Regions from separate parts of the Lentibacillus juripiscarius genome, predicted to be linked through region 2. Evidence: predicted binding sites of a transcription regulator. Region 2 holds the regulator's gene; each other region holds the start of a gene.
What was found. Region 2 encodes LexA, which represses DNA repair genes until DNA is damaged. Its sites were predicted from a motif close to CGAACATATGTTCG; they were not measured.
Positions count from the first base shown of each region.

Region 1: the regulator LexA is predicted to act here: its motif matches at 5,525-5,538, upstream of ACFSUO_RS15290 (DNA polymerase IV).
Region 3: the regulator LexA is predicted to act here: its motif matches at 5,043-5,056, upstream of parE (DNA topoisomerase IV subunit B).

Region 1 covers NZ_JBHUNA010000040.1:54,207-65,098, reverse strand. Annotated here, with positions in the region: gene ACFSUO_RS15315 (DNA polymerase IV) at 1-157, shown strand, start outside; gene rnz (ribonuclease Z) at 307-1,236, opposite strand; gene namA (NADPH dehydrogenase NamA) at 1,238-2,254, opposite strand; gene ACFSUO_RS15300 (glycerophosphodiester phosphodiesterase) at 2,271-3,026, opposite strand; gene ACFSUO_RS15295 (MBL fold metallo-hydrolase) at 3,204-4,175, shown strand; gene ACFSUO_RS15290 (DNA polymerase IV) at 4,254-5,504, opposite strand; gene ACFSUO_RS15285 (aldo/keto reductase) at 5,671-6,585, opposite strand; gene ACFSUO_RS15280 (NUDIX hydrolase) at 6,784-7,329, shown strand; gene ACFSUO_RS15275 (endonuclease Q family protein) at 7,334-8,503, shown strand; gene spoIIM (stage II sporulation protein M) at 8,611-9,255, shown strand; gene fur (ferric iron uptake transcriptional regulator) at 9,374-9,832, shown strand; gene ACFSUO_RS15260 (YqzK family protein) at 10,016-10,228, shown strand; gene xerD (site-specific tyrosine recombinase XerD) at 10,234-10,892, shown strand, end outside.
Region 2 covers NZ_JBHUNA010000023.1:603-11,494, forward strand. Annotated here, with positions in the region: gene tkt (transketolase) at 1-1,513, opposite strand, end outside; gene ACFSUO_RS11135 (DUF896 domain-containing protein) at 1,600-1,833, opposite strand; gene ACFSUO_RS11140 (YneB family resolvase-like protein) at 1,922-2,560, opposite strand; gene lexA (transcriptional repressor LexA) at 2,839-3,465, shown strand; gene ACFSUO_RS11150 (sigma-54 interaction domain-containing protein) at 3,715-5,079, opposite strand; gene ACFSUO_RS11155 (aromatic ring-hydroxylating oxygenase subunit alpha) at 5,371-6,465, shown strand; gene ACFSUO_RS11160 (BCCT family transporter) at 6,577-8,172, shown strand; gene ACFSUO_RS11165 (NAD(P)/FAD-dependent oxidoreductase) at 8,227-9,219, shown strand; gene queE (7-carboxy-7-deazaguanine synthase QueE) at 9,370-10,092, opposite strand; gene ACFSUO_RS11175 (6-pyruvoyl trahydropterin synthase family protein) at 10,089-10,526, opposite strand; gene queC (7-cyano-7-deazaguanine synthase QueC) at 10,523-10,892, opposite strand, start outside.
Region 3 covers NZ_JBHUNA010000008.1:9,875-20,766, forward strand. Annotated here, with positions in the region: gene ACFSUO_RS04945 (HesB/YadR/YfhF family protein) at 1-184, opposite strand, end outside; gene yidD (membrane protein insertion efficiency factor YidD) at 212-439, opposite strand; gene folE2 (GTP cyclohydrolase FolE2) at 443-1,384, opposite strand; gene plsY (glycerol-3-phosphate 1-O-acyltransferase PlsY) at 1,472-2,053, opposite strand; gene ACFSUO_RS04965 (ABC transporter ATP-binding protein) at 2,215-3,279, shown strand; gene ACFSUO_RS04970 (ABC transporter permease/substrate-binding protein) at 3,279-4,805, shown strand; gene parE (DNA topoisomerase IV subunit B) at 5,121-7,073, shown strand; gene parC (DNA topoisomerase IV subunit A) at 7,175-9,616, shown strand; gene ACFSUO_RS04985 (hypothetical protein) at 10,483-10,892, shown strand, end outside.

The DNA of each region.
Region 1 (10,892 bases), on a different contig from region 2:
ATTTACGTATGAAAAAGAAGCGGAGAAAGAAAAACTGTACACTGCGATGGATCATTTAACGCAAAAATATGGAGAAAATACGTTTAAACAGCTGCGGGACGACACTGACGAACAGCCCCGGACAAGCTTCCAAAAAGATTTTCTGGATGACTTTTAGAAAAACTTGGCATTCGCCTCGTCTTATAGCGAATGCCGAAGTGTTTCTTATAAGGTCATCCAGAAATGCTTTCTGACGTTATAAAAAATGAGCGTTCCTGCCGTTCAAAGAGGGAACGCTCATTTTGATTCTATCTTCCGTGCATTTAGCTAGTTGCTGTCAATCGCTGTCTGATAAAAGTCATATGCAAGCTCCGTCTCCGGAAAAATTTCCCTCGCTTCATCAAGCAGTTGTTCATCATCGCCATCCTGATAGCGCGACGAAATATGGGTCAGTATCAGTTTTTTTACATTACTGTTTCTGGCCAACGCTGCTGCCTGCTGCGTTGTTGAATGAAAGTAGTCTGCTGCCAGATCCGCCCGGTCACTGCCAAAAGTAGCCTCATGCACCAGTACGTCGGCTTGGTCTGTAAGCGTCCTGGCGGTATCCGTTGCGCGTGTATCACCGAGAACGGCAATGATGCGTCCTTTTTTATCCGGACCAATATACTGTTTGCGGTGAATGATGCGTCCATCCGGCAGCCGGACAGCATCATTCTCTTTAATTTGCTGATAGACCGGGCCCGGTTCAATCCCGTCATTCTTCAGTCTGTCAACAAGCAGTCTGCCTGGCCGGTCTTTTTCCATTATTCGGAACCCAAAGCTTGGAATACCGTGCTCAAGCTGTTTGCACGTGACAACAAACTGCTCATCCTCCAATAATTCACCTTCTGTAAATTCTACAATCGAAAGGGGATAGGCAAGACTTGTCCCGCTTAGAGACAGGCTTGTTTCAATAAATTCCTTAATCCCTTTTGGACCATAAACGGTTAAAGGCGTAGGGATATCCCCACCCTGAAAGGAACGGCTGCTCAACAATCCGGGCAATCCAAAAATATGATCCCCATGCATGTGGGTGATGAAAATTTTGGAGATTTTCCGCGGTTTAATGCTGGTGCGCAAAATCTGATGCTGGGTCGCTTCCCCGCAGTCGAACAGCCAGATGCTGTTTTGCTCCTGCAGCAGTTTTAGGGCTATGGAGGATACATTCCGCTCTTTGGACGGCACGCCTGATCCGGTGCCAAGAAGGACGAGTTCCATGTTATCGCCATCCCCGCTCATATTGTTTTGGTGCATCCACTGTATAGCCCAGTTCATCGGCTGCTGCTTTCGGCCAATATGGATTTCTTAACAGCGCACGACCGATAAACACGAGGTCTGCACGGTCATTTTGCAAAATTTCTTCAGCCTGCAGCCCTGTCGTTATCAGACCGACTGCACCGGTAGCAATCGCTTCTTGTTCTTTGATTGTTTCACAGCGCTTCAGCTGATAGCCGGGATATGGACTAATAGATGCTGGAACAACCCCACCGGAACTGCAGTCAATTAAATCGGCTCCCTGGTCTTTCATCTGGCGGACAAAGTAAAGGATATCTTCCAGTGTGCTGCCGTTCGTATCATATTCATTTGTCGAGATGCGGACGAAAAGGGGGCCATTCCATACGGTTTGGACGGCCTCGATAACCTGTGACAGGAAACGGTACCGGTTTTCAGCACTGCCGCCATATACATCTCCACGTTTATTGGTGAGTGGTGACAGAAATTGATTGATTAAATAGCCGTGTGCCGCATGAATTTCGATTATGTCAAAACCAGCCTCTTTCGCACGCCTCGCTCCATCTTTGAATGACTCAATTGTATTTTCAATATCTTTTAATGTCATTGCTGTCGGTGTTGCTGATGATTCATTGAATGCAATTGCTGAAGGGGCATAGATGTCCGAGTTGAGCCGAGCTTTCCTTCCCGCATGTGCCAGCTGGATGCCAGTCTTTGCACCATAGCGATGGATTTGTTCATTCAGATGTTTCAATCCTTCTGTATGTTCGTCACTCCATATGCCTAAATCTTCATGGGAAATCCGACCTTCCGGCATAACAGCGGTCGCTTCTGTCATAATCAGACCTGCCTGGCCAACTGCCCGGGATATGTAATGGGTCTCGTGAAATGGCGTTACGCTCCCGTCCCGTTCCATACAGGAATACATGCACATTGGCGACATCACAATCCGATTTTTTAGCTGGACATTGTTGAATTCGATTGGTGTGAATAATTTCGTCATTTTGATTCCTCCTGAACTATTTTTCCTTCCGACTGTTAAACTGATGACGATATTGAATGGCCGCTTCTGGAAAATCAGTGAAAATAGCGTCACAGCCCATTGAAAAACAGCGCAGCATTTGGACAGGTTTATTAGTCGTGAACACACGGACCGCCATATGCTCCTCATGACTCCGGTTTATCAGTGCCTGGCTGAGCAGCCGGTATTTTATATGTATGGCCGACGCCTTTAAATCTTTGGCATACGTTATGAGCTGTTTGTGACGCTCCGCTGTTAATAAGGCTGCACCGGTTTTCGCGCCAATTTCGTTCAGCCGTATAACACTGTTTGGGTTAAATGTTGACAGTATCGTACAATCCAATAATCCATAAAAAGCGATTTTATCATAAACAATTGTTTCCAGATTCTTATAGTCTATTTTATTATTTTTTAGTTCAATGTTTAAATATAATGCCTTATCGCGGATCCAAACCAGAAATTCATCCAGCGTTACTACTCGGGAGCCGGTAAATTTAGGGGAAAACCATGAACCGGTATCAAGCTGTTTCAATTGATGTAATGTATAGCCCTGTATAAATCCGGAACCGTCTGTCGTTCGATTAACACGCTCATCATGCATCAATACCGGAATATTATCTTTTGTCAAATGAACATCTGTTTCGATACCATCAGCGCCTTGCCAGTAAGCAAGCTGGAAGGCGGCCATCGTGTTTTCCGGCGCATACCCGCTCGCACCCCGATGTGCAAAAATGTTGGTTGCCAATCCACTCACCTCTTGTTTGATTGTGTGTTATTTTTTGAGAGAAGTCAATGTATATGGGGAGGGAAGTGATTATGACGCTGGGGCTGCTTGCCAATTTGTTGATTTGAAATAGCTGATTTTTTTCTGAAAAGGGTATATAATAACAACCATGAACTGAATGGTTATTCATTTTGGAGGATATTAATTATGAAGGTACTGGACAAAACAATCAGTCAACTTACCGTGCCAACACCATTTGCAGTAGGGGATGCACATGTCTATTTGCTTAAAGGAGACACATTATCCCTGGTCGACGCTGGCGTGAAAACGAAAGCAGCATGGGAGGCACTGAAAACGCAGCTCCGTCAATTGGGCTATGCACCAAACGATATTGAACAGATTATCTTAACGCATCACCACCCGGATCACATTGGTTTAATAGAAGCATTCCCTCGTGCTGAGCGCATCGTGGCACATCAAAACACGGATGCATGGCTCAGGCAGGATGAAGCCTTTCTAGCATGCTTCGAGGCATTTTTCAGGCAATTGCTCACTGCTTGCGGCGTTCCGGAAGAGCTGATGCCGAAAACCAGTGAAGAGCGCAGCACATTGCAATTGACCGGGAAAGGGCAGCTGACGGATGTGCTTGACGAAGGGGACACACTGCCCGGGCATGATGATTGGCACGTTATTGAAACGAAAGGACATGCGCAAAGCCATTTGTCTTTTTTGCGCAAACGCGATGGAGCGTTTATTGGAGGCGACCATTTGCTTTATCATATTTCGCCCAATCCGCTCCTGGAACCCCCTGCGGAGAATAACAAAGAGCGCCCAAAACCACTGCTTCAGTACCGGGCCAATTTGCTTAAATGTCAGTCCCTGGATATTCAGACAGTCTATCCCGGGCATGGTCCCATTTTTTCGGATGTGGAAAAATTGATTCCTGTACGTCTGCAAAAGCAGGAGAAGCGGGCAAATAAAGTATATGATCTTCTGCTAAAAGGCGCTCAGACTCCATTTGATAGTTGCAAACAAATTTTCCCAAAGAAATATGAAAATCAGCTGAATCTGACTATGTCGGAAACGCTTGGACAGCTGGACTATCTGGAAGATGCAGGACTCGCTGCAAAAACGATAAAAGACGGTATTTACTATTACGCCGCCAAGAATCGTGCGTAATGAAACGTTTTTTCGCAGGATCCTTTCGAATGGATTGTTGTTAGCTAACCCGCGGCCTGACTAACATCAGGGGCTTTGCTATGCCTGGTGCCCGCCGATTTTCTTGCTTCGTTCGAGTGTGATGCCTGCGTCAGTATAGCTGGAAGCACGGAGTATGGCGTTGGAACCATATTTATTCCGGATGGCATCCATAACGTATCCGATATCTTTTTTCCTTGGCCGATCGTCAAACAGGTCCAGTTGCGTTTCGCCGTCTTCACGGAGATTATCGAGTGTCACATAGACATGACGGATATTGCTGATGTCATCGTAAAATTCGTTCAGCAGCTGCATGCAGACGTTGTACATATCCATGGTGATATTTGTCGGCAGTGACACAGAGCGTGATCGGCTGAAGCCACCACCTGTTTCTTTTGCATAGGCGATGCCAAGGTGGATGGTTTTGCCGGCTTTATTGGCGGTTCGTGCCCGCCGGCATACTTCTTCACATAAATCGAGAATGCAGATGGCAATTTCATCTCTGGAATAATCGCGCAATAAGGAGATGCCATGACCGAATCCTTTTTGCTCGGTTTTTGTGAAATTGCCGAAAACGGGACTCAAATCAATACCCCAGGCATGCCAGTAAAGCTGTTCCCCCATAACTCCGAATCGTTTGGACAGCTGCTTCAGTGGAAAATTGGCGAGCTGTCCAAGGGTAATAATCCCCATCCGATTTAGATTACGCTGCATCTGCCGGCCAATCCCCCAAATTTCCTGTACGGGAACGGGCCATAATTTTGCTGCGACATCGTCATACGTGCATTCGGCTATCCCTTCTTTTTTTGCATATAAATCCATCACTACTTTGGCAAGAAATTTATTATCACCTATTCCGACTGAGCAGGTGATACCGAAGTTTTCCAGGATGTCCTGTTTGATAGAAGCTGCAATCTCCCATCGGTTGCCGAACCATTTTTCCACGCCGTTCACCGTAACCCAGACTTCGTCAACGGAATATGGATGGATTGCTTCTTTTGGGACGTACTGGTTGATCAGCTTGGTGATTTCGAGAGACATTTCCAGGTAGTCGGCCATATGTGCCGGTGCAATCACGATGTCCGGATCATCGGGCAGTTCAAAGAAACGGCTGACATTGCTGATGCCATGCTTTTTCTTCAGTGCTGGGGAGGCAGCCAGAACAATGCTTCCTGACCGGTTCACATCACCGACGACCGCCAGCTGAACGGTCATGGGATCCAGACCTCGCTTGACCGCCTCGACACTTGCATAAAAGGAACGCATGTCAATGCACAGAACATCATTTCGCGGATAATTGGCATAGTCCATTATTGCTCACCTCGGTAGTTAGAACATTTGTTCTTATTATAGCCGTTTCTTCCCGTATTATCAATGGAAATTTATGTATGTCGTCGGCATGTACGTTATAAAAAGTGACATGAAAAATTTCATGTCACTTTTTCCACCTTACATTCGATTGTAATGTTAACAGGGACTACCGGTGGCTTGAGTAATGGATGGGTTTTGTCAGCTCCTGTATGGCTTGATATGTTTCATCCGTCAGTTCTGCGTGACCAGCATTTACGTTTTCTTCCACTTGCCCGACCGAGCTTGCACCAAATACGGCGCTTGCAACGGCAGGATGCTTCAGAATATAGCCTAAAGCAAGTGCGTTCGGCGAATGATTTCCGCGCAGTTCGGTGAGTTTTTGCTGGATAGTTTTCAATTCATCATAGGAATAATCGAGAAATCCGTCCTTGCCTTTTTTCTCCAGCTGCTGTTCAGCCCGACCGCTAAGCATTCCTTTTGCCAATGGGCCCCGGGCAAGAACGCTGATGCTGTTTTCATTCAGCAAATCCAGCACTTCTTCTTCCGGGCGGCGATCAAGCAGGTTATACTGCATCATAACTGCATCGATATTGGAACGACGCACGTACTCACGGATGACGTTCGGGCGGATGGATGATATGCCGTACGCCCGGATCAGTCCTTCTTTTTTCAGGTTTTCAAATGCGTCAATGGTTTCATCAATCGGGTCGTCCATCGTGCCGCCGTGCAGCATGTAAAAATCGATATAATCCGTGCCAAGACGGTGCAAACTATCCTTGATGCCCTGTTCAATATGTTCTCTGGAGGGATCCCAGAACCAGTCTTCCGTATCTTTGTCAAAGTTGTTGCCTACTTTAGTTGTTAAAATAATCTCATCCCGTTTATCCTTTATGGCATCGCCGACAATTTCCTCATTGCGGCCGAAACTGTACAGATCGGCTGTATCAAGATGATTGATGCCGGCATCCAGTGCACGGTCAATGATTTCTTTTGCTTTACTTCTGTCTGTTCCAAGCGACATACAGCCGAGTGTCAGCTCGGAAACATGTAGATCTGATTGTCCCAGCTGATTCTTTTTCATTTTACCGACCTCCATTTGCAATAGCTTTAACTCCATTGTAAAAGAGGGATCGGGACAAGTACAATTATTTACCACGCATTATCGGGCTGTAAGACCCCAACCTCAAGAAATGTGAAGGGGGAATCCCAGTGAGTAGGTGGGGGGGTTCAAGATGTGCTAAAATAGAAATAAGTATTTTGCTGTTAAAGGATGGAGCATATGAAAGAATTTGAAGAAAAAACGATTCACACAGAAACCATTTATGACGGGGAAATTGTCAAACTGCAGGTGGATGATGTGACGCTGCCGGATGGGAAAACGTCCAAGCGGGAACTCATCAGACATACGGGAGCGGTGGGGATTATCCCGATCACAAAGGAGAATAAGATTGTTTTCGTCAAGCAGTACCGGAAACCTCTTGAGAAAGTGCTTGTGGAAATACCGGCCGGGAAGCTGGAAGACGGCGAAGACCCGGAAATGACGGCACTGCGCGAACTGGAAGAAGAGACAGGATACCGGACTGACTCGCTAAAGTTTGTGGCATCGTTTTATACTTCACCTGGGTTTGCTGACGAGCTGATGCATCTTTATTTGACCGAAGACATCGAACCGGTGGAGGACGCCGCAGCTGGTGATGAAGATGAGTTCGTTGAACGGGTGGAGCTGACACTGGACGAAGCAAAACAGTATGTGAAAGACCAGCGGATTCATGATGCAAAAACAAATTACGCAATACTATATTTAGAATCACTGGAAAGGATGTAACTTGATGCTGCAATCATTTTTCGCCGACATGCATATTCATATTGGACGGGATATGTATGGTCACCCGGTAAAGATAACCGGGGCCAAAACACTGACACTGACAAATATATTAAAAGAAGCGAGCCGCAATAAAGGGATTCACATGGCAGGTGTGATCGATAGCCATGCACCGGCTGTACAGCAGGAAATAAAAGATTTGATCGACGCTGGCCATGCGTATGAACAGGAGGATGGGGGCATCCGGTTTGAATCAGTGACATTATTGCTTGGCTCTGAAATAGAAGTGTACGATGCGGATTGTCAAGGACCGATTCATGTTTTGTGCTTTCTCCCGACTCTAGCAAGCATGGAGGCCTTTTCTGAATGGCTTGCGGCCAGAATGAAAAATATTACACTGAGCTCCCAGCGCTATTATGGTTCAGGAAAAGAACTGCAATATAAAGTCAAGGAGCTCTCCGGTATTTTTATTCCTGCGCACGTCTTCACACCGTTTAAAAGCACGTACGGAAAAGGCGTTCGCCGGTCACTGACGGAAGTGTTCGACCCGGATTTGATTGATGGCATTGAGCTGGGTCTAAGCTCAGATACGGCAATGGCAGACCAGATAAGCGAACTGCATCGCTTTACCTTCGTGTCAAATTCTGATGCTCATTCGCTTCCAAAAATAGCAAGAGAATATCAGGAGCTGACCATGGCCGAAGCTTCTTTTAAGGAGTTTTACTGGGCATTGCACCATGTGGGTGACCGGCGGATTAAACGCAATTTCGGCATGAATCCCTATCTCGGAAAGTACTACACAACTGTCTGCAGCCAATGTCTGGAGCCCCTTGATACAGATGCCGCTAAATGTCCTGCCTGTGGTTCGGGAAAAATTGTAAAGGGTGTGTTTGACCGTATCCAGGAGCTGAAGGATTCCAGTGCTGACATACCGGACCGCCCACCTTACTTATACCAGGTTCCACTGGAGTATTTGCCATCATTAGGTCCAAAAACGTTCGCAAAGCTGCTGGAGCATTTTCAGACAGAAATGAATGTGATCCATCATGTCCCGTATCATGAACTGGTGAAGGTAATACCAGAAAAACTAGCATCGGCCATTACCGATATGAGAGAGGGGAAATTGGCGATTAAAGCCGGCGGTGGCGGTAAGTACGGCAGTGTTTCGACTTCCTGATATAATTGAAAAAATCATTTGGTATGTTTTCGTTGGATTCTTCATAGTTTCTACTAGAGGGCGTTCTAAAAGGACACCGGAACAAAACAGGGTAATGGAGGATTCCAATGTACAATAAGCGCACACTGCTGATAGACCATGTAAGAGAACACGCAACCATTTACATTTTCATGACGATACTGTTTCTGACTGGGATTATCTTCGGTGCAGTCATTGTCAACAGTATGAATTTCATCCAAAAGCAGGACCTGTTTTTTTACTTAGAACGGTTTTTTGGTGAACTGTCTGCCGGTGAGCAGGCAGACAACAATACGGTGCTGAAAAACAGCTTTTTCTATCATGCAAAATATTTACTAATGCTCTTTGTTTTGGGGCTATCTGTTATAGGACTGCCGGCCGTATGGATTTTATTGTTCCTTAAGGGGATGGTTGTCGGCTTTTCTGTTGGTTTCATTGTAAATCAGCTGGAAATGAAGGGACTGTTTTTGGCAGCCTTGTCCATTGCACCGCAAAATCTTCTTGTCATTCCGATTTACATTGTTGCCGGCAGCTTGTCAATGATATTCTCCCTGACCCTATTGGGCAAGCTATTTTCCCGGAAAATTTCACAGCCGCCAGTTTTACAGCCGCTCGGTAAGTATGTAATGGCATTTGTCTCCCTGATTGCAATTTCATTGGCAGCAGCAGTGCTGGAAGCTTATGTCGCCAATGAAGCAATGGAAATGATGGTAAAATCTTTTTACAAACAGTAATAATTATTATATAATAATTATTATAGACAACAATTTATAATTATTATACTTCTATACTTTGACACGTTTTGAGTGTGTGCCTATAATAAAGGTGGGGATATTAGGGAGGAGACTTGCCATGGAACATCGGATTGAGCGGATAAAAAAACAGCTCCATGCTCAAAGCTACAAACTTACTCCACAGCGTGAAGCAACGGTCAGGGTGCTGCTGGAACGTGAAGAAGATCACCTCAGCGCTGAGGATGTATACTTGCTGGTGAAAGAAAAGGCTCCTGAAATAGGGCTGGCTACTGTTTATCGGACCTTGGAACTGTTGTCAGAATTGAAAATAGTTGACAAAATTAACTTCGGGGACAGTGTATCCCGCTATGATTTGCGAAAAGAAGGGGCGGAACACTTTCATCATCATCTTGTTTGCATTGAATGCGGATCTGTGGAAGAAATCGAAGAGGATCTTCTGGAAGATGTCGAACGGATTGTCGAAAAGGACTGGCGTTTTCAAGTGAAGGATCACCGCCTGACGTTTCATGGAGTTTGCAAGCAATGCCAGGAAGCAGTTGTTGAGACAACAAAATAATGGGGAACGAACGTGCGATGCCTTTTTTCTGACAGGAAGAAAGGCTATTTGTTTTTTAATTTACTTTTCGGGAAAAATGGTTTATTTTTGGGATAGAATGACATATTCATTTTCTCCAGCATGTATATTGTTATCCTTTTTTGGCATAGATTTAATGATAGATAGCCAAAAGAGGTGAGGAATATGAAACAGCTGCTTTGGGATACGCTGAAAGTATTTGTCATTTTCATCGTCTGCACGTGCCTGTTTTATGCAGGTCTTAGGTACATGCATGCTGAATATAAGCAATATCACCGTTATGACCCGCCTGAAGGCCCGGCGGTGAAAGTATTCAATACGGAAACTGATGAAAGTTTCATAGACCGTTTGAACTTATTTTTCCGGTTGGGGGAGTAATTTTTATGCTCAAGCCCGCTTTAGACGAATTTATGCATTACCTGCAAGTAGAGAAGGGTGTCTCAGAGAACACCTTGCAGTCCTATAAAAGAGATTTAAACCATTATTTGCAGTATATGGAAAAGGTAATCAGAAAATCAGGATGGGATGACATCGGGCGGACTGATATCACTGGTTTTTTGTATAAGCTGAAAGATGACGGAAAATCATCCTCGACGATTGCACGGGCAATCTCATCCATTCGTTCGTTTCACCGATTTCTTGTTAGGGAACAGCTAACAAATCATGATGCCAGTATACATATTGAAACACCAAGGAAGGAAAGGAAACTTCCAGCTGTTCTGTCCAGTAAGGATGTGGATGCGCTGCTTGCCATCGGTGGGAGCACCCCCTTGGAGCTCCGTAACAAGGCAATGCTTGAACTGCTGTATGCGACAGGGCTCAGGGTGACGGAACTGGTATCTTTAAAAGTAAGTGATCTGCATTTGACTATGGGTTTTGTGCGCTGCCTTGGGAAGGGATCGAAAGAAAGGATTGTCCCCCTTGGTGACATCGCCAAAAAGGCGGTTGAAGCGTATTTGCGATTCTCAAGGGGAAGTCTTGTGAAAAAAAAGCAGGATAAAAATGCACTGTTTGTTAACCATCATGGAAGGCCGCTGTCACG
Region 2 (10,892 bases):
GCCATGCAGCCTGCACTTCATTGCCATCAGCCGGGCGGATGAGCGACAGACCTGGCATTGCCCTAAGAGATGGGAGCTGTTCAATTGGCTCATGGGTTGGGCCATCCTCTCCGACAGCAATGGAATCATGTGTAAAGACATAGGTGACTGGGTTGTTCATAATGGCTGAGAGCCGCAATGCCGGGCGCAAGTAGTCACTAAACACGAAAAATGTGCCTGCATATGGCTTAACTCCGCCGTGGAGTGCCATGCCATTGACTGCAGCAGCCATTGCAAATTCTCGGACACCGAACCAGATATTTTTGCCAGCATGATTTTTACGGGAGAAGTCCTCTTTTTCTTTGACAGTGGTTTTGTTGGACCCTGCGAGGTCTGCACTCCCGCCAAAAAAGTACGGGACGGACTTCGAAATTTCATTCAGGACTTCACCGGAGGTAGCACGTGTTGCTTTTGCATCCTCTTCCGTGCTATATACAGGGAGATTTTTATCCCAGTCTTCAGGCAACTCCCCATTTATTGCACGTTCAAGTTCAGCACCTGCTTCAGGATATTTTTCCTTATAGCTTTCAAATAAGCTGCTCCAGTTCTCTTCAGCCTTAGCACCTTTTGTTTCTGTTTTAGCCTGGAAATCCTTATATACTTCATCTGGAACATGGAATGCATCATGAGACCACTCATAATGCTCTTTCGTTAATTTCACCTCATCTTCACCGAGCGGAGCCCCGTGGGACGCTGCCGAAGCGGATTTGTTAGGTGATCCATATCCAATGACTGTTTTTACTTCAATTAATGTAGGCTGTTGTGTATTTTCTTTAGCCTTTGTAATCGCATTTCGAATTTCATTCAGGTCATTGCCGTCTTCCACCCGTAATACCTGCCATCCATATGCCTTGAAACGCTCTTCTGTATTGTCGGAGAACGCACGGTTCAACTCTCCGTCCAGCGAAATATCGTTGGAGTCATACAAAGCAATTAACTTGCCAAGCCCCAAGTGACCTGCCAATGAAGCCGCCTCATGAGAAATTCCCTCCATCAGGTCACCATCGCTCACAAGTGCATATGTATGGTGGTCAATAATAGAAAAGTCTTGTTTATTGTATGTTGCCGCCAGATGTGCTTCAGCCATAGCCATTCCAACCGACATGGCGATTCCCTGTCCAAGTGGTCCAGTTGTAGCCTCCACGCCATCTGTATGGTGCACTTCCGGATGCCCTGGGGTTATGGATCCCCACTGGCGGAAAGATTTCAGATCATCCATCGTTACATTGTAGCCGGACAGGTGCAGGAGCCCATACAGAAGCATCGAGCCATGACCTGCTGACAGAACAAAACGATCCCGGTTAAACCAGCTGGCGTTTTTAGGGTTATGGGTCATAAAATCGGTCCATAATGTATATGCCATTGGTGCGGCCCCCATTGGCAGGCCGGGATGACCGGAATTTGCATTTTCAATCGCATCAATTGCCAGTGTTCGGATTGTATTGATCGATAGCTGCTCAGTATATTGCGACAAAGTGATACCCCTTTCCATTCGTGATTTTTATATCCTTCCTAATTCTATAACGAAACTAGTTCTGCAACAAGCATGAATACAGCGTTTTAATTTTTTTTATTTCTCTCTTGCATATCCCGGACTTTCCTAGGTGTAACATCATTGCCTTCAGGATCTTTCACGGTCATGGATTTTAGCTGATTTTTAAACGACTTTCGCACATTTTGCAAATATTCTTCCCGCAAAGCTTTTTGTTCGGTCTGCTCTTTTACTGTCAGACCTTCCTCTTTAGACTTTTTCGCCAGCTCATTTATGCGTTCCAGTTTTTCTTTTGATATCATGTTAAACCTCCTGGAGCCAATAAAAAATAAAAATAGGGACAACGATGCTGTTCCTATTATGTCATATTACGCTCCCCCGAAGCTATTATCAAGTTTTTTGATATTCCTGATATCTTCGATGGACGGTTGCTTTAGATACCGGATGCCCCAAGCCTTTTAGGGTTTGGGCAATTTCTTCAAACGTCATATTATTCTTTCTTAAACGAACTACCTCTTCTATCGGAAATTGTTTACGGTCCTTTCCGGGTGCCTTATCACGGTTTGTCAAATTTTGGCTTGGGTCAAACCCGCTGTCAACCGCTTTCTTCATACCTCGTCTGATTTTGGCGTTATGGATTTTTCGCTGGTATTCTTCTACTATGCCTACAATTTGCAGGACCATGGAATCCGATTCAGACAATTCCAGTTCCCCATCATGCAACGCAGTATAAATGCTGACCCCCATTTTTTGCAGCTGATGGAACAGAGCGATTTTAGTATTCCCCCGTCCAAGTCTTGTTTCATCCTGGATAAGCAGACTGTCAGCCCTGCCTGATGCAAAATAATCAAGCATTTTAAAAACGCCGTCTCGATCTATTTCATATCCGCTGGCTTGCTCCTCAATATGATCACTAATTTCAAAATCATAGCGTCCGGCAAGCTGTATCAATTCCTCTTTTTGACGGTTTAGTGATGTTTCCTGTGCTGATTTATCTGTGCTGACACGGCAGTATATGATTGCTTTCAATTCGAAGTCCCCTTCTGGTATTATGCACTCGTTATTAAAGCGACGTATAAAAAGCCTAATGCAAAGGTGAATGCCACCAGATAAAATACATCTGTTTTCGTCATTTTTTCAAACATTTAAATCTGCTCCTTTCGCACGCAAGAACTTTTGTTCGCTTTTGTTTACCATTATATACGAACGTACGATCTTGTCAACTGTTTTTCGAACGAATGTTTGCATTTTCTTGCTGACCATGCTAAACTTCTAGTAATAAATCCTATTCATGAGGTGTTTAATAGATGACAAAACTCTCCAAAAGGCAAGAAGCGATTCTGGACTTTATAAAAGAACGGGTAAATGAGAAGGGCTACCCTCCCTCTGTAAGGGAGATTGCTGAGGCAGTGGGACTCGCATCAAGCTCGACGGTTCACGGTCATTTAGCAAGGCTGGAGAGCAAAGGATATATTAGGCGGGACCCCACAAAGCCTAGAGCAATAGAGGTCTTGGATTTGTCTGATGAAAGCCACATACCAAGAGAGGAGGCACGGTATGCACCTGTTATCGGCAAAGTAACGGCAGGCCTCCCTATCACTGCAGTGGAAAACATTGAACAATTTGTGCCGCTGCCGGGATCCGTTTCTGGCAGCACTGAAGAAAATCTGTTTGTCCTTATCATTGAAGGAGAAAGTATGATAGAAGCTGGAATACTTGATGGCGATATGGTTATTGTCAGACAGCAGAATGATGCGCAGAACGGGGATATAGTTGTTGCCATGACAGATGAAGATGAAGCGACCGTCAAACGGTTTTTCAAGGAAAAAGATCACGTTCGGCTGCAGCCGGAAAATGCAACGATGGATCCGCTCATTTATCATAATGTAACGATATTGGGTAAAGTCGTTGGATTGTACCGGAATATTGACTAAGAGGAAAAGGCTTCCGTCCAGATTGGACAGAAGCCTTTTCTATTAAATCGCAGTGCATATAGTCTATAACTACCATCGAAAAAAGAGTCTTTCCGACCATCCAAATATCCACCTTAATGTAAAGGGAATGATCAATCAATCATTAATCAAGAAAATTATTGAACTGGCAAAATACCTGCGATCTCTCGGCTTACACTGTAGCGCTTGGCTTGAAAAACCGTTCATATAAAAGAAGAGCTTTTTGCCCCTCTAAGTCGACAAGTATCCTTTGTATTTATTGATTAATTTTGACGCTCGTGTCTGGCTGATTCCTAAATCACTTGCCACCTTTCTTGTACTTGTGTATCGCTGATAGGATCTTAATACCATATCTTTTTCGATTTCCTCAAGGGCCTGGTCCAAGTGATAAAGGACAGGGGCTTGCACCATCGGATGCTGATGATGTCGGATGAACGGGGGTAAATCCTCCGTTCGGATAATCGATTCAGCCATGATAACCGATCGTTCGATAATGTTTTGTAGCTGTCTGATATTTCCTGGCCATGAATAACTGGATAACAGATTCATAGCCTCGTTCGAAATTAATCGACTGCCTTTATGCTTTTTATTAAATATGTTCAGAAAGTAATGAATGAGCGGGGTGATATCTTCCGGCCTCTCCCTTAAAGACGGGACTTCCAATTCGATCACATTTAAACGGTAATATAAATCTTCTCTAAACTTTCTTTCCGCCACAAGCTGATCAAGTTTATTATTGGTTGCCGCAAGTATGCGGACATCCACTTTCTTTGTTTCATGTCCGCCAACCGGTATAAATTCCTGGTCTTGGATAAGCTGCAATAGTTTGGGTTGCAGTTTTAATGGCATATCACCGATTTCATCAAGGAATACGGTGCCGTGATTAGCAGATTCGATCAACCCTTTTTTACCAGTATTTCTAGCACCTGTAAAAGCACCAGATGTGTAACCAAACAATTCCGATTCCAGTAAATCTTCGGGAATGGCTGCGCAGTTGATGGTTAGAAATTCATTGTTTTGACGGTGGCTCTGTTGATGAATCAGATTGGCAATCAATCCCTTCCCGGTTCCTGACTCCCCCTGAATAAGAACCGTAGAGTTAACGGCAGCAGCTTTTTTCGCTTGTTTGATTAAATACCTCATTTTTTCACTAGTAAAGATCAAATTGTGTTCTGGTTCATTATTTTGTTGAGAGATCGATTCGCTGGTTATTTCTAACGTTTTGAATCGCTGTAATTCTTGTGATGTACAAACAACCAGTTCAATGTCATTTTCCCGATTTAAAATGGGCACTGCTGTGGTTATTAGCTCACTTTTAATAAATGTGGATTGTTGTATGGTAATGGGTTGCTTTTTTTCAAACACGATGTCAACGAGAGAGGGAGTCCAATACCCTTTCTCAACAAGCTCAGCATTGTTTTTGCCTACGACGTCACCTGGTTTTACGCCGTAATGTTCTTCACACTTTTGATTGACGAAAACAATGCGTTTGTCTGCATCAAGCACAAAAATTTCGTCAGAGGAGTGATTTACTATTTTTTCAAGTGTTTCTTTATTGATTTCGAGAAAGTCATCACCATGCCATCCATTCGCCAATCCTCTCACCTCTGGTTTCTTTTTTAATCGTAGGGATAAGAAGCCTCACAAAGCACAATGAACGTACCGTTGTAGTAACTATTCATCGTAGCACATTCAGTTCCTTATCTTCTATATATTTTTACTTTTTATAATTTTATTATTACTGAACCGCTTTTAATTCAACACGAATGTAAAGCAACTCAATTTTAATCATAAAGTGTTGAGCAAACAGCATTTTTGTATTGGCATGATATTTGCTTAGCAAATTATGAAAGCGCTTAAATATTAACCAAAAGGGGCGTGACTGGAATGCCATCACATGAATCTAACCCAAACACAGAGAACAATCTCACACAAACATTGCCTTATCGCTTTTATTCCGATCCGGAAATTTTAAAATCCGAGCAAGAAAAAATTTTTTCAAAGTCGTGGCAGTATGTTTGCCATGAAAGTTATGTTCGTCAACCCGGGGACTTTTTCACCGCAGAAGTGGCCGGTGAACCAATTGTTGTTACAAGGAGTAAAGATGGCGAGTTGTACGCGTTTTATAATGTCTGTCCGCATCGTGCGACAAAACTTATTGATAATGAAGCAGGAAACAAGAAGATTTTACAATGTCCTTATCACGGTTGGACGTTTCATCTGAACGGAGAATTGAATAAAGCGCCAAATTTTAAAGGTGTACCGGGTTTTTGTCCTGCTGACTTTTCGTTAAGACATATCCAAGTTGCATCGAAATCGTCTTTAGTATTTGTCAATTTGGATCCAAACGCACCATCACTCGAGGATTCCTATGATGATTTCTTTACGGATTTAAATCAATTTGACTTTTTGGATGAATTGAAGGTGAATGACGTTAAAAAACGAACCATCAAATGTAATTGGAAAGCATTCATCGATAATTTCTTGGAATGCGACCATTGTCCAATTGCCCATCCTGGATTTTCGGCAACATTGGATTTGGACGAATACCACATCGTTAATGGAAATAATTGCAGTGTACACGGATCAGAACTGAAGACGAAAAAAGGAAAAGAGGCGCTGGATTTACCAATGGGCAGCGCTGAAGTTCAGGAAGGCCGCTTTTATTGGATATGGCCGAATGTAATGTTGACTATTTATCCCGGACCAGGGAACTTATCAACCATTCAAATGATTCCAATTGACCATGAGACGACACTAGGTGTTTATACCAATTTTTCAAAGTACGAAGAGCCGACAGAAGAGCGGAAAACGCAAGTGGCCTTCGCTGAACAAGTTAGAAACGAGGATGTAGAACTTGTCGAACGTGAACAAATCGGCTTGCAATCGCGTGCATTTGAACATGGCGTCTTTTCACCGACCGAACATGCCGTGCATAAATTCCGGGATATGGTTTTGGATGCGCTTGACGTAAGTGATTGATGCAGACAGCCTGAGACCGTTGAGCCATACTCTCAACGGTTCCTTTATTTTTATTATTCGCGTAATGAAAGTGCTTCGATTGACCGGACTATAAACATGGGGGGGAGTCTTTTGGAACAATCAAAAATTAGTAAGTCGGTCTTTTTTTCAGCGCTAACTCTTATCGCATTCATCATAGCCCCAGTGTTGATTAATCAAGAAAAAGGATCGCAGCTATTAAATACGATATTAAATTTTCTTACAGGAAAATTTGGAGCCTTTTATTTGTTAGGGGCATTTATCGTATTTCTAATTGTACTGTATCTGGCGTTTGGGAAATATGGACATATTAAATTGGGAGATACGAAACCTGAGTTTTCAGTTTTGAGTTGGATTGCCATGATGTTTACTGCGACAGCGGGGTCAAGTCTTGTTTTTTGGGGTTTTATTGAATGGGCACATTATTATAATTCACCACCCCCCTTTGGTATCGAACCAAATAGTGCAGAAGCTGCTAAGTGGGCCTCTACTTACGGTATATTTCATTGGGGATTTATGGGGTTTGTGATCTATTGTTTGCCTTCTATTGCGCTGGCTTATGCGGTACATGTACGGAAGATCCCAACTTTAAAATTGAGTTCAGCATGCCGGGGGGTTCTTGGCGATAAGGTTGACGGATGGATAGGAAAAGCTATTGACGTTTTTTTTATGATTGGAATTGTCGGAGGGGTCGGAACATCGTTAGGTTTAGGAACTCCTATGCTTTCTGAGGCTATTTCCGAAGTAACGATTATTCCTCCATCACTGTGGTTGGATGTTGGTATTCTCCTCGTTTGGACATTGATATTCTCAGGCAGTCTATATTTTGGTTTGCAAAAAGGGTTAAAAGTGCTTAGCGATATCAACATTTATTTATATATTTTGTTCCTCTTTTTATTTTTGGTATTTGGTCCAACGCTATTTATCATTAATAAAATGGTCGGTAGTCTTGGGTTACTGTTAAATAATTTTATGCGCATGAGTTTTCCTATGGACGCTGTTGGCGGATCCACCTTTGCACAAGATTGGACAATATTTTATTGGGGCTGGTGGTTTGCGTTTGCCTCCTATATGGCCATGTTCACCGCAAGAATCTCAAAGGGACGGACAATTAAAGGATTAGTACTTGCCATGTGCGGTGGCGGTTCCGTTGGATGCTTACTTGCGTTTGGATTTTTTGGAAACACCAGTTTATATTATGAATTAAATAATATCGTACCAATTATGGACATTATGTCTGCGGAAGGAGCACCCGCTGCCATCGTTGCGACGATCAACAATCTTCCAATTGGCGGCACCTTATTATTACTGTTCTTTATTGTTTTTTGTTTCATTTTCCTGGCTACAACGATTGATTCGGCTGCTTATACGCTTTCAACGGTCTCGCTGGCTGATTCAAAAGCTGTGAGAGAACCGGCCAGGTGGATTCGGTTATTTTGGGGAGGCGTTTTATGTTCCGTATCTGTCATATTATTATACGGCAATGGATTGGATGCACTTCAAACATTAGCAGTCATAACCGGTTTTCCAATATTATTTATCTATATTATCGTTACGTTATCTTTATTTAAATGGCTTAAGGAAGATCATCCGGGTTATAAGACGCAGAAGTTCAATAAAAAAAGTTATTCCATTAGAGATGCTGATATCCCGCCGGCTAATCAAGGTTCCAGTCGTTTAGATAAGTAGCTGTTAGATGCAGGAGAAGAATTGCGGGACATTAATCCAACAGGAGGAATTCATATGTCTGACCAAAGCATTTTTGACGTAACCATTATCGGAGGCGGTCCTACCGGATTGTTTTCGGCTTTTTATGGAGGTATGAGGCAAATGTCCATTAAAATCATTGAAAGCATGCCTGAACTCGGCGGACAACTCTCTGCTTTATATCCTGAAAAGTATATATATGATATTGGCGGAATCCCTAGTGTGCGTGGCCAAGATCTCGTCGATGAATTAGAGAAACAGGCTCTTTACTTTGATCCTGCAGTGGTGTTAGGTCAAGCGGTACAGGACATTCATAAGAATGAAGACGGTATTTTTGAACTGGCTACCGATGAGAGTATTCATTATTCGAAAACAGTTCTTATAGCTGCGGGTGTCGGCGCATTTCAACCCAGGCGCTTGAAAATAGACAATGCGGATCAATATGAACAGAAAAATCTGCATTATTTTGTTGATGACCTTAACAAATTTCAAGGGCAGAATGTTGTTATTTGCGGAGGTGGTGATTCAGCGGTTGACTGGGCACTAATACTTGAGTCGATTGCCAAAAATGTCAGTATCGTTCATCGCCGTCATAACTTCCGTGCCCATGAGAGCAGTGTGGATAAATTGATGAATTCAACCGTTCACATTCTTACGCCATATGTTCCTGCTGAATTAGTGGGGGACGGTGAAACGATACAACAGATCATGCTTCAAAAAACAAAAAGTGAAGAAACCGAAACGCTCGACCTTGATGCGCTAATTGTCAACTATGGTTTCATTTCCTCGCTTGGTCCAATTAAAGATTGGGGACTTGATATTGTAAAAAACTCAATTGTCGTTAATAGCAGAATGGAAACAAATATGGATGGAATCTATGCGGTAGGCGATATTAATACGTATGACGGCAAAACAAAGTTGATCGCGACCGGCTTTGGAGAGGCGCCAATTGCTATTTCTAGCGCAAAAACATACATCGATCCAAAAACACGTCAGCAACCACAACACAGTACTCACCTATTCAAATAAAAAACTATAGACACTTGGACCACTTTCAAACATGGAAGAGCCAAAAACAGGTAGTTTTTTCTGGATTAATATTAAAAACAGGAATGCGGGCATAGCTGTCCGCATTTCTGTTTTTCCACCAAGTAGATGATACTAGCATATATTCACCATTCACACGCCCCGTTTATTTCCCCATAAATAAGTATGAAGCTGTGGCAACACACGAACATTTACCAACTCCTGACTGTCCATTACCTGATCCACTAACCAATCATACCGATTCAACAAATAACGAAGAAGGCCATCATCATCCACGTTTTCGATATCGTCATTGCCAACCTGTAAAAATAAGGGGACATCCGGATACCGAAAGTGCACTTCTTTCGCATACGCTAAATCAGCCAAATCAAAAATAACAATCTTTAAACTGCATGACCCTTTTTGTTTTTCCTGCAGCTTAGCAATTATGTCATCAAGGATGGAAAAATTAGTTTTCATTCCGGAACTGGGCGGCTTTGGTGATAGAGTTAACTCGTCAATGCTGGCGAACCACGGCTGCCACCTGCTCCCTTGTGTTTCCAGCGCAATGTTTATCTTGTTTTCATGTAGTAGGTCAACAAAAGCACCTAACCCGGAAAGCAAAGCTGGATTGCCGCCCGAAATTGTTACATGTGCAAAGTTTCCAGCCGTCTGCTCATTCAATTCCTGCCAAATTTCGTCCGGCTCCATCAGCCTGATTTTTTCTTTTTCCGACCCGTCCCAGGTAAATTTTGAATCACACCATGAACAGGAATAATCACAGCCTGCCGTTCGAACGAACATAGTTTTTTGTCCAATCACCATTCCTTCTCCCTGAATGGTTGGACCAAAAATTTCAAGTACAGGTATTTTCATCGTTCTGATCCCCCTTTAGGCCGATAGATGCAATAACTTGACGGGGTCTCACGCAAAAAAATCTGCAAGCAAACAGGTTTATTTTCCAAGGTATCTAAACGGGTCTGGATAATCTCATAAACTGTTTTTGCTACCACCTCGGTTGTTGGAAAATAAGCACCTTGATTACTGGAAAAAGCTGAATCCTCATTCAATGTGGTGTGATCAAACCGTTTATGTATCAAATCTTTGATCGTTTTAAAGTCTATTAAAAAACCTGTGGAATCCAATGTGTCACCAGCGATTGTTATATTCGCAAAATACGTATGACCGTGGGTATACTGACAATTCCCGGCATTCTCATCCGCAATATAATGGGCTGCGGAAAAGTGAAAGTCTTTATTCAGTTCAAACGCATAATTATGTTCGGGAACAGGATAAATTTGCTGAATCATTTTACCACCCCATCATTCCGACGCATTTCATATTGCTCCAATCCATTACGACGGAGTTTGCAGGATGGGCATTCCCCACAGCCTTCTCCCTTGATTCCGTTGTAACATGTCAGCGTATGCTCCTTAACAAACTCAAATGCACCAAGCTGATCACTTAATTCCCATACCTCTGACTTATCCTGCCACATCAAAGGTGTGTGTAAGACGAACTGATCATCCATTGACAAGTTCAACGTGACATTCAGTGACTTGATAAAACTATCGCGGCAGTCGGGATAACCACTGAAATCTGTTTCACTTACGCCAGTAATGATATGCTTGGCACCTAGTTGTTTTCCTAGAATAGCGGCAAAAGATAAAAACAAT
Region 3 (10,892 bases), on a different contig from region 2:
TTATCCCATCTGTGGTGGCTGAAGCATATACATGATCGGGTGCAGCACTGCTGACGCCCAGGGAGAAGCCAGGGATTCGCCCTCCAAAACCATATCGGACAAATAGCCGTAAGTGAGCATTCTTTCCGGGTTCAAATTCCTCTTTGTACCACTTAGCTGCCTGAGCTGTCACATTCAATTTCAATTGCGTCAACTCCCTTGAAGTATCGCGCTATTTTTTCTTTCGTTTGTCGGGCACTAAATCAACGCCGCCGGGATGGAAAGGATGGCACTTGCTGATTCGTCTGATGGTAAGATAGCTGCCTTTAAAAAAACCGAACCGTTTAAATGCCTCCAGACCGTACTCAGAGCAAGTCGGGAAAAATCTGCATGTTGGCGGTTTTATCGGGCTGATTGCTTTTCGATAAAATGTAATCAGCCCAATCATAATATACCGCAACTGTTATCCTTCCAGTGGTTCGTTCTGCCGTTTATCATACGTTACCGATGCAATCGCATCATGCAAGTGGATGGATTCTTCATTACGGCAATGAACGCTGAATTTCGTCACAAATGGCATTTCGTATAGGTCAGCAGCAACAAGCCGCGTCAAATCCTCAACGAATCGTGGATTTTCATAGGCTTGCTCCGTTACCATTTTTTCATCAGGACGCTTCAGGACAGGATGAAGTCTGGCACTTGCATTGCTTTCAGCTGCCTCCAGAAGCATTTCTTTCCAGTCTGTTTTATTTTCATCAAAGTCTTCGGTCAATGACACGGTCATGGTTACTTCGCCACGCTGATTATGGGCACTGTATTCACTTATTTCTTTTGAACAGGGACATAGAGTTGTAATGAGTGACGACAGCGATACATCAACGGAGTGTCCAGCTTCTTCGTCATAGTGTACATGGATTGTGACATTTGCATGATTCATTCCGGACAGATCAGACTGTGGGCCCCTCCGCTCGTAGAACCAGGGAAAACTTATTTCCATGTCAGCATCTTTTTGTTTTAAACGGTCAGCCAGGTCTTTCGTAAAACCTTTCATCGTTTTCAAATCAATGACGAAACCATTTTGGTGAAACGACTGGAGCTGTTCCGTGAACCGGCTCATATTCGTTCCTTTACTCGCTTTTTCAATACCGGACGAAAATTTGAATGTACCAATGGTTGTTTGTGTCTTAGGTTCAAGATTGCTTGTTATAGTTATCGGATGCTTCACATTTGCAATGCCGACTGCATCCAGATCAAACAAAAAATCTTCTTGTGTATTTTGTAAGTCAGCCATTTCACTTTTTTTGCTTGGTTTTGTTTTAGGGCCAGGCTCGACTGAACCAAATAATTTATGACGTTGTGCTTTATCCGGTAACTGTTTCTTCGGGATGGTCTTTGTCTTATCCATAACGATTGTTGACCCCTTCCTATTAAGAACTTCAATTTTAAGTATACTAAAACTGGGAGTAAATATAAAATTATTGGCTTGACGGTGCTACATCCATGTAATTTTTGGCTCGGTCTTGTTTTTAATCCGTTTAATATTTTCACGGTGTCGGTAAAACACAAAAATAGTCAAAGCGGCAGTGACAATGATAAGACCCAGATCCCTGAACAGAGCAGATACAATAATAGCAATGATGCCGGTAACCATGGATGAGAGCGAAACATACTTGGATATATATAAAGTCGTAATAAATGACAGGACCATCACAGCAAACAGGATAGGATTAATGCCCAGTATGATGCCGCCTGATGTAGCGACTGCTTTCCCTCCCTTAAATTTGGCGAATAATGGATAGGTGTGGCCCACTACGGCAAACAAGCCGATTGCAAGGCGATAGACTTCCGCATCGAAAAAAAGTGGAAGGGCTGTTGCCGCGGTTCCTTTTAAGATATCCGCCAATGTTACCACAATGCCAGCTTTTACGCCGAGTATGCGGAATGTGTTGGTAGCCCCGAGGTTACCGCTCCCATGCTCACGTATATCCATATTGTAACCGACTTTGCCAACGATAACCCCCGATGGAATGGACCCCAATAAATAGGCGATAATAGCAAATAAAATAAATTCCATAGGCTTTCCTTCTTTCCGGTATATGATTTTGCTTGTTCTTCATTTTACCATGAAATGAGGATTCTAAGAACCTTTATTCATTGTTATTGTATGCAATGTTTTCTATAATCCTATATTGGGAAGGGGATGGCAGAGAATCCAGTCGAAAAAGGAAGGAAACTATGATTGAATTTAAGGATGTAAGCAAAGTATACTCGGATGGAACTGAGGCACTTCGTCATCTTTCTTTGCAGATTGCCAAAGGCGAGTTTGTCACATTAATCGGGCCGAGCGGGTGCGGAAAAACGACTGCAATGAAGCTGATCAACCGTCTGACTGAACCAACAGCTGGCAGTATATACATAAACGACAGAGACGTTCACGCGTATAATATTCATGAATTGCGCTGGAACATTGGATATGTTCTTCAGGAGATAGCTTTGTTTCCGCATATGACAATTGCTGAAAATATTGCTGTCGTTCCCGAAATGAAAAAATGGAAACAGAAAGAAATCCGTGAACGAACAGAGGAATTGCTTGATATGGCTGGCCTTGATCCGTCCGTTTACATGGACCGGATGCCTAGTGAATTGTCCGGCGGGGAACAACAGCGAGTTGGTGTGATGCGTGCCTTAGCAGCTGATCCTGATATTCTTCTGATGGATGAGCCATTCAGTGCACTTGATCCAATCACCCGCGAGCAGCTGCAGCGTGATATAAGAGAATTGCAGCAAAAGATTCAAAAGACAATTGTTTTTGTCACCCATGATATGCATGAGGCGTTGGCACTTGGTGATAGAGTCTGTCTGATGAAAGAAGGAGAAATCGTCCAGGCTGACCCGCCACAGCAGCTTTTGCTGAATCCCGCAACCGCTTATGTGAAAGAATTTGTAGGTGAGCGAAAATCTCCGTGGCAAACTGCTATTGATGTGATTGCAGACAAATCCGGTGCATATACAATGACGCTGGATGAACTGGATCAGAAAAACCTGCCGAAAACGGGTACATATATCCTGGAAAATCAAGCTAGTGACTATATTGGGGCTGTGCATGATGGACAGGTGTGCGTGCTGCAGACGCTTGATAATCATTTGCCACTGGATGAAGCAACTGATATCATCCAACAAAGCAATCAATCGGTATTTCCTGTATTAAAAGATAGTAAATTAATCGGCACGCTTACTTACCAGGATATTGTCCTCTATCTGAAACGTGAAACCGGTTCGGAAAATGGGAGGGATTACTGATGGAAGAATTTCTGACTGTTTTCCGGAATCGGCAGGATATTTTATTGGAAACGATATGGGAGCACTTACAGGTTTCACTTTTATCGCTTGTCATAGCCATCTTAATTGCGGTCCCGGCCGGGCTTGTTCTGACCAGATATAAACGGGTTGCCGAGCCGATTATTGGTGTGTCTGCTGTGATGCAGACGATTCCAAGCCTGGCCGTGCTCGCGTTTTTGATTCCCTTTGTCGGCATTGGCAAAACACCTGCTATTATTGCTTTGACTGCTTATGGGCTGCTGCCAATTCTGCGCAATGCATATACCGGGGTTAATGAAGTAGACCCAGCTTTAAGAGAGGCGGCTGCCGGAATGGGAATGAACTCGATCAAACGCTTGACGAAAGTGGAGCTTCCGATTGCGATGCCTGTTATCATGGCTGGTATTCGTACGTCAATGGTATTGATTGTTGGTACCACGACCATTGCTGCGTTAATTGGTGCCGGCGGTCTGGGCGAGCTGATTTTGCTTGGCCTTGACCGGGGGGCAGATTTGAATTTAATTCTACTGGGGGCAATCCCGGCAGCTCTTTTGGCAGTACTGTTGGATTTTGTGCTGCGCGGATTTGAACGGATTTCCAGGCGTGCCGGTTTTAAATCATTTGCAGCCATGCTCTTGATAGCTGTATTGGTTGTCGCATCCCCATTTTTTATCAATCCAGTAAAGCAGGCGGATTTAACAATTGGGGGAAAGTTAGGCTCGGAGCCAGCTGTTTTGATTAATATGTACAAGCTATTGATTGAAGAAGAAACCGATTTGACGGTCAAACTGAAACCAGGATTGGGGAAAACAGCATTTGTCTTCAGCGCCTTGAAAAACGGAAGTATTGATATTTACCCCGAATTCACTGGAACAGCTATTGTCACGCATTTGGAACAAGAAGCAGAAAGCAATGATAAACAAAAAGTCTATAAACAGGCGAAGCAGGGAATGAAGCAACAATATGGCATGGTGATGCTTGAGGCGATGAAATACAATAACACTTATGCTGTTGCTGTCAAAAAGCAACTGGCCGATAAGCACAACCTGGAATCGATTGGTGATCTAAACCGGATAGAGAATGATATTACTGCTGGATTTACACTGGAATTCAAGGACCGGAAAGACGGCTACCAGGGAATGAAGGAAATATATAATCTGGCTATAAGTGATGTGAAAACGATGGATCCGGGAATTCGCCAGGAGGCATTGGCAAAGGGAGAAGTGGACGTCATTGATGCATATGCCACCGACAGCTATATGGTTGAAATGAATCTGATTACACTTGATGATCCCGAAAATTTATTCCCGCCATACCAAGGCGCCCCGCTGCTGCGAGAGGATACATTGGAAAAGCATCCCGAGCTCGCAGGAATATTAAATAAGCTCGGTGGAAAGATTTCCGATAAACAAATGCGCCAAATGAACTACGCAGTGGATTATGAAGACAAGTCACCCGAAACAGTGGCCCGTGAATTTTTGACAAACGAGGGGCTTATTAGTGAATAATAGGGATACACGCCCTAACTTACAGTAATTCTGATAGAATGGCCAGAAACGGTCATTCTTTTTTAGCGGTTAAGAAAGCATGGATACTTTCTTACTGTATAAGTACACTAAAGCTTTTACTATAAGGACCAAGTGAAAGCCAAGTTTTCTAATATTTTTCCCATCAGAGTATACGAAAGGCCATGTTTTACGGTAATATAGTTTTAGACTTGCTGTCATAGGGACATTTTACAATCACGAACATTTGTTCTATCATTGAAATGATAAGTGAAAAAGATGTATCATTCATGACGTAAGAGAGGAGCATGCATCTGAATGAGTAATGAATTTATGCAGTATAATGACGAATCAATCCAGGTGTTGGAAGGTCTCGATGCCGTCAGAAAAAGACCTGGAATGTATATTGGCAGCACCGATCAGCGTGGGCTTCACCACTTAGTGTTTGAAGTTGTTGATAATGCAGTTGATGAAGCGCTGGCTGGTTATGGCGATATTATTAAAGTGACGGTCCATAAGGATAACAGTATCTCCGTGGAAGATAACGGGAGAGGTATCCCGACCGGAACACACAGTACAGGGAAACCGACGACAGAGGTCATTTTTACTGTCCTTCATGCCGGGGGAAAATTCGGCCAGGGCGGCTATAAAACAAGCGGAGGACTGCATGGTGTGGGCGCATCCGTTGTAAATGCCCTTTCTGAATGGCTGGAAGTGACCATTTACCGTGAAGGCAAGAAATACAAACAGCGCTTTGCGGACGGGGGCAAACCGGCAAGCCCGCTGACAGAACAGGGAAAAACAACCAAAAAAGGAACCGTCATTCACTTCAAACCTGATCCAGCCATTTTTTCATCAACCGTTTACAAATTTGAAACGCTATCAGAACGTTTAAGGGAATCAGCGTTCCTGTTAAAGGGGCTCAAAATTGAATTAACCGATGAACGGGAGCAGCAAAAGGAAGTTTATCAATTTCCGAACGGACTTGAGTCGTTTGTTACATACCTGAACGAGGAGAAAGATGCCCTTCATCCGGTTGTTTCATTTGAAGGAGAACAGCAGGGAATCGAAACAGACTTCGCGTTCCAGTTCAATGATGGCTTTGCCGAAAACATGCTGTCGTTTGTCAATCATGTCCGAACAAGGGATGGCGGCACCCATGAATCAGGTGCGCGAACGGCGATAACCCGCATATTTAATGACTATGCAAGACGGAATGCATACCTGAAAGAAAAGGATAAGAATCTGGAAGGATCGGATATACGGGAAGGAATGACTGCCATCGTATCGGTTCGCATTCCAGAAGAGATGCTGCAGTTTGAGGGGCAGACTAAGGACAAGCTCGGAACCACCGAGGCACGTTCTGTCGTCGATGCTGTTGTCTCAGAGAAACTTTCCTATTTTTTGGAGGAAAATCCAGATGCTGCAGGAATGCTGATTAAAAAAGCTATCAAAGCGAAAGAAGCACGGGAGGCGGCCAGAAAAGCACGCGAAGAATCAAGGTCTGGTAAAAAGAAAAAACGAAAAGATGCGCTTCTAAGCGGCAAATTGACTCCTGCTCAATCAAAAAATCCACAGAAAAATGAACTGTATCTAGTGGAAGGTGACTCGGCGGGCGGGTCTGCCAAACAGGGGCGTGACCGTAAATTCCAAGCCGTGTTGCCTTTGCGCGGAAAAGTTATCAATACAGAAAAAGCCAAGATCCAGGATATTTTCAAGAATGAAGAAATTTCAACGATTGTCCATACCATTGGTGCAGGTGTCGGCGGTGATTTTGATCTGAAGGATGTTCAATATGACAAAATTGTTATTATGACCGACGCGGATACCGACGGCGCGCATATCCAGGTACTGCTTCTGACGTTTTTCTATCGATATATGCGGCCGTTAGTGGAAGCTGGTATGGTCTATATTGCGCTTCCGCCGCTGTACAAAATAACCAAAGGTAAAGGTAAGAAAGAGCAGACGGTTTATGCGTGGAATGATGACGAAATGAAAAATACCATCCAGGAATTCAAAAACGGGTATATCGTGCAGCGTTATAAAGGTCTTGGAGAGATGAATGCTGACCAATTGTGGGAAACGACAATGAATCCGGAATCAAGGACCTTGATCAGGGTTACGATTGAAGACCTGGCCCGGGCAGAGCGCCGTGTGACTACACTAATGGGTGATAAAGTGGTACCGCGAAGGAAATGGATTGAAGGCAATGTCGAATTCGGCATGACAGAGGATGCAAATATTTTAGAAAATGATAAGATTCATACGTAACATGCGGCAAATTTTTACCTGAAGGCCGGTTCTGAAACTATAACCGGCCTGTTGCTTGTATAAGTATCTAGAAAACAAGAAAGGGTTTAGGGGGGATTGGTTTGGCACAAACTGAAAATTATTTGGACCTTCCGCTTGAGGAAGTTCTTGGCGACCGTTTCGGCAGGTACAGTAAATATATTATTCAAGAACGTGCGCTTCCGGATGCCAGGGATGGGCTGAAACCTGTTCAGCGGAGAATCCTGTATGCAATGAATGAAGAGAAAAATACGTACGATAAAAACTTTCGTAAATCTGCCAAAACAGTTGGTACGGTTATCGGAAATTATCACCCGCATGGAGATACATCGGTTTACGATGCGATGGTCCGCCTTAGCCAGGAATGGAAAGTACAGAACCGGCTGGTCGAGATGCATGGGAATAATGGAAGTATTGACGGGGACCCGCCCGCAGCCATGCGTTATACAGAAGCTAGACTGTCCAGAATAGCCTCGGAAATGCTCCGTGACATCGACAAGGAAACAGTCGATTACGTACCGAACTTCGATGATACGATTTCGGAACCGGTTGTCCTTCCAGCCAAATTTCCAAATCTGTTGGTCAGCGGTTCAACTGGGATTTCCGCCGGATATGCAACAGATATCCCGCCGCATAATCTGGGTGAAGTGATTGACGCTGTTATTAAAAAAATGGATAACCCGGACGCATCTGTCTCTGAATTAATGCAGGCAGTCAAAGGCCCGGATTTCCCGACAGGTGGCATTGTTCAGGGTGTTGACGGCATTAGGAAAGCATATGAAACCGGCAAAGGAAAGGTTGTTGTCCGCGGGAGAGCGGCAGTGGAAGATGTCCGCGGCAATCGCCAGCAGATTGTAATCGATGAAATTCCATATGATGTGAACAAGGCGACCATGGTCAAGAAAATGGACGAGCTCCGGATTGACCGGAAAGTGGAAGGAATTGCGGAAGTCCGTGACGAAACAGACCGGACTGGTTTGCGGGTTGTGATTGAACTGAAAAAAGACGCAGATGGTGAAGGTGTCTTAAATTATTTATATAAAAACACGGATTTGCAGGTAACCTATAGTTTTAATATGGTTGCAATCCAGGATAAGACACCGAAACTATTGTCGCTCCCGCAAATCCTTGATGCCTATATAGCCCATCAGAAGGATATCATGACAAGACAAACGAAACATGATTTGAAAAAGGCCAACGACCGGGCACATATCGTGGATGGGCTAATCAAAGCAGTATCCATTCTCGATGAACTGATTGCTGTCATTCGGGCTTCTAAAGATAAGCAGGATGCCAAAAAGCGAATCATTGCCAAATATGAGTTCTCTGAGGCGCAGGCGGAGGCAATTGTCACACTTCAGTTGTACCGGCTGACAAATACGGATGTTACGTCACTGGAAAAAGAAGCAGCTGAACTGAAAAAGAAAATTAATGAACTGGAAGCCATTTTGGCCAGCGAAAAGAAATTGCTGCAGACCATTAAGAAAGATTTACGGCAATTGAAAAAAACATTTGCCGGGGAAAGGCATACGGTTATTGAAGATAAGATTGAAGAGTTGACATTTGATATTGACGTGACAGTTGCAAACGAAGATGTGGTTGTATCAGCAACAACCGACGGCTATGTGAAACGGACAAGCCTTCGTTCCTATAGTGCATCAAATGGTGAAGATTTCGCGATGAAGGATGAGGATCATCTGGTTGGACTGTTTGAACTGAATACAACGGATAAAATCCTTCTGTTCACCAATAAAGGGAAATATATGTACCTCCCTGTGCACGAATTGCCTGACATCAGGTGGAAGGATCTCGGGCAGCATATTTCCAATCTTGTTACAATTGATAAAGATGAACGCATTATCCGAAGCATACCTGTAAGGGAATTCAGTGATGACCAATATATTACGTTCTTTACGAAAAATGGGATCGTTAAGCGCAGTGAAATGGGATTGTATAAAGCACAGCGTTACACGAAAGCATTGATTGCTCTGAAACTGAAGGAAGATGATGAGGTTGTTGATGTATTTCAGACGAACGGAAACTGTGATGTTTTCGTTGCTTCCAACAAAGGATATGGTTTATGGTACCATGAATCGGAAATATCGGTCGTCGGGCAGCGGGCAGCAGGGGTGAAAGCTATTCAGCTGAAAGAAGATGAGTTCGTTGTCAGCGGACAGGCGTTCGATGATTTAACAGAGCCTTCGCTTGTAGTTGTAACACAGCGCGGCGCGTGCAAGCGGATGAAATTGCGTGAATTTGAGAAATCAGGCCGTGGGAAACGCGGATTACTTATGCTGCGGGAACTAAAGACAAAAGCGCATCGTCTGAAAGGGCTGTTCACTATCAAGGAAGATGATACGGTTTGTTTCCAAACAAGTCAGGGTGAGAAGCACAGCGTGTATCCACTTGAATTATCAGCCAGTGACCGCTATAGCAATGGTTCATTTGTGATTGATACGGATAATCAGGGAGAAGTAACAGAAGTCTGGAAAAAAGCCGAATATAGTAAACCTTTTGAGGAGTAACGAGCAGCAGGCAGCCGCGTATCATGAAGGCTGCCTGTTTTATATTTAGGCTTTTTTCGCATACTTTGCTGTTTTCCATTGCAGTCGATATAACGATACACCTTTTTAATGTCTTCTTCCAATTCTATCAGGATTGAGTGCTAGTACGTCGCTGCGGAAAAATACTCCCTTTCACCACTCCGGGTACAAGCGCGACATCTGCTCAAGCTTCCTTTGGTCGCATTCGCAGTGTCTTCTTTGCCGCGGGGAACGCTTCAGCCTCCTCGCTCACTTTCATTCTCTGTGGGGTCTTCAGACTGTTCCTTTCCCGCTGGAGTGTCGCATTTTACCGCAGCTTAATGTTGCGTTTCTGTCTTAATGGAGAAAAACCTCTAAACATGATTACAGCCAAGTAAATGTACCAATGTTGACATACTTTTTACCAGTGAATGACAACAAATGTACCAGTAAATGACAGATGATTACCACCTCACATTTTCTAAATGATTAAAAGTAAAAAGCTATACGTATACTCAATTATAAATGTTATACTTGTTGTACTAATTTGATTGGTTTGTTTAATAAGTGGGGAGGGATTGTTATGATAAAAGAATAGGACTAATCTTATTATAATAGGATTAATAATAATGTTAACTGGGATTTTTTCATCTACACAATTGGGGGGTTGTATGGTAGTATCATTGCGGTATTTGGAGGTTTAATTATAGGAGGAAGCGCTTCTTCCTTGGAAATAAAAAAGTTGGGTTCATAATTCTAAAATGTTAAGGAAAAGGGCGAAAAAACGGAATAAAGGACAGTGCATATAATCGCATTATTGTGACATTTTGTTAAAAGTCCAGGTTATCTTTATAGGAAGGATAAAAATTATGAAATCCATTTTATTAACACCACTTACAAAAGAAGTGGAGATAGAATATACACAGAATTTAGTTCAATTATCTTCTGAACGAAAGAATGAAATTGAGGAATTTTGGATGGAAATAAACCAAGATGGCCTGTTTCATCGAGGGGAAGTTTTTAATGTTGATTCTCTAATTGAGCAGGAGAGTTTGTACAAAATAATGCTAAACTGTACTGATTATGCCCACTATTTACACACGGTTAGAAATCATATAGCAGATGAAGAAGGATGCAAAGTTGTTTTTGGAGCTGGATTAGTAGAGACAAATGATTCAAAATTTGTGTTCGGCGAAATGGCCAATCATACAGCCTATCCAGGTAGGCTACAGTGTGTTGGCGGAGGTCTAAGCTGGGATGATAAAAAAGGAAATCATTT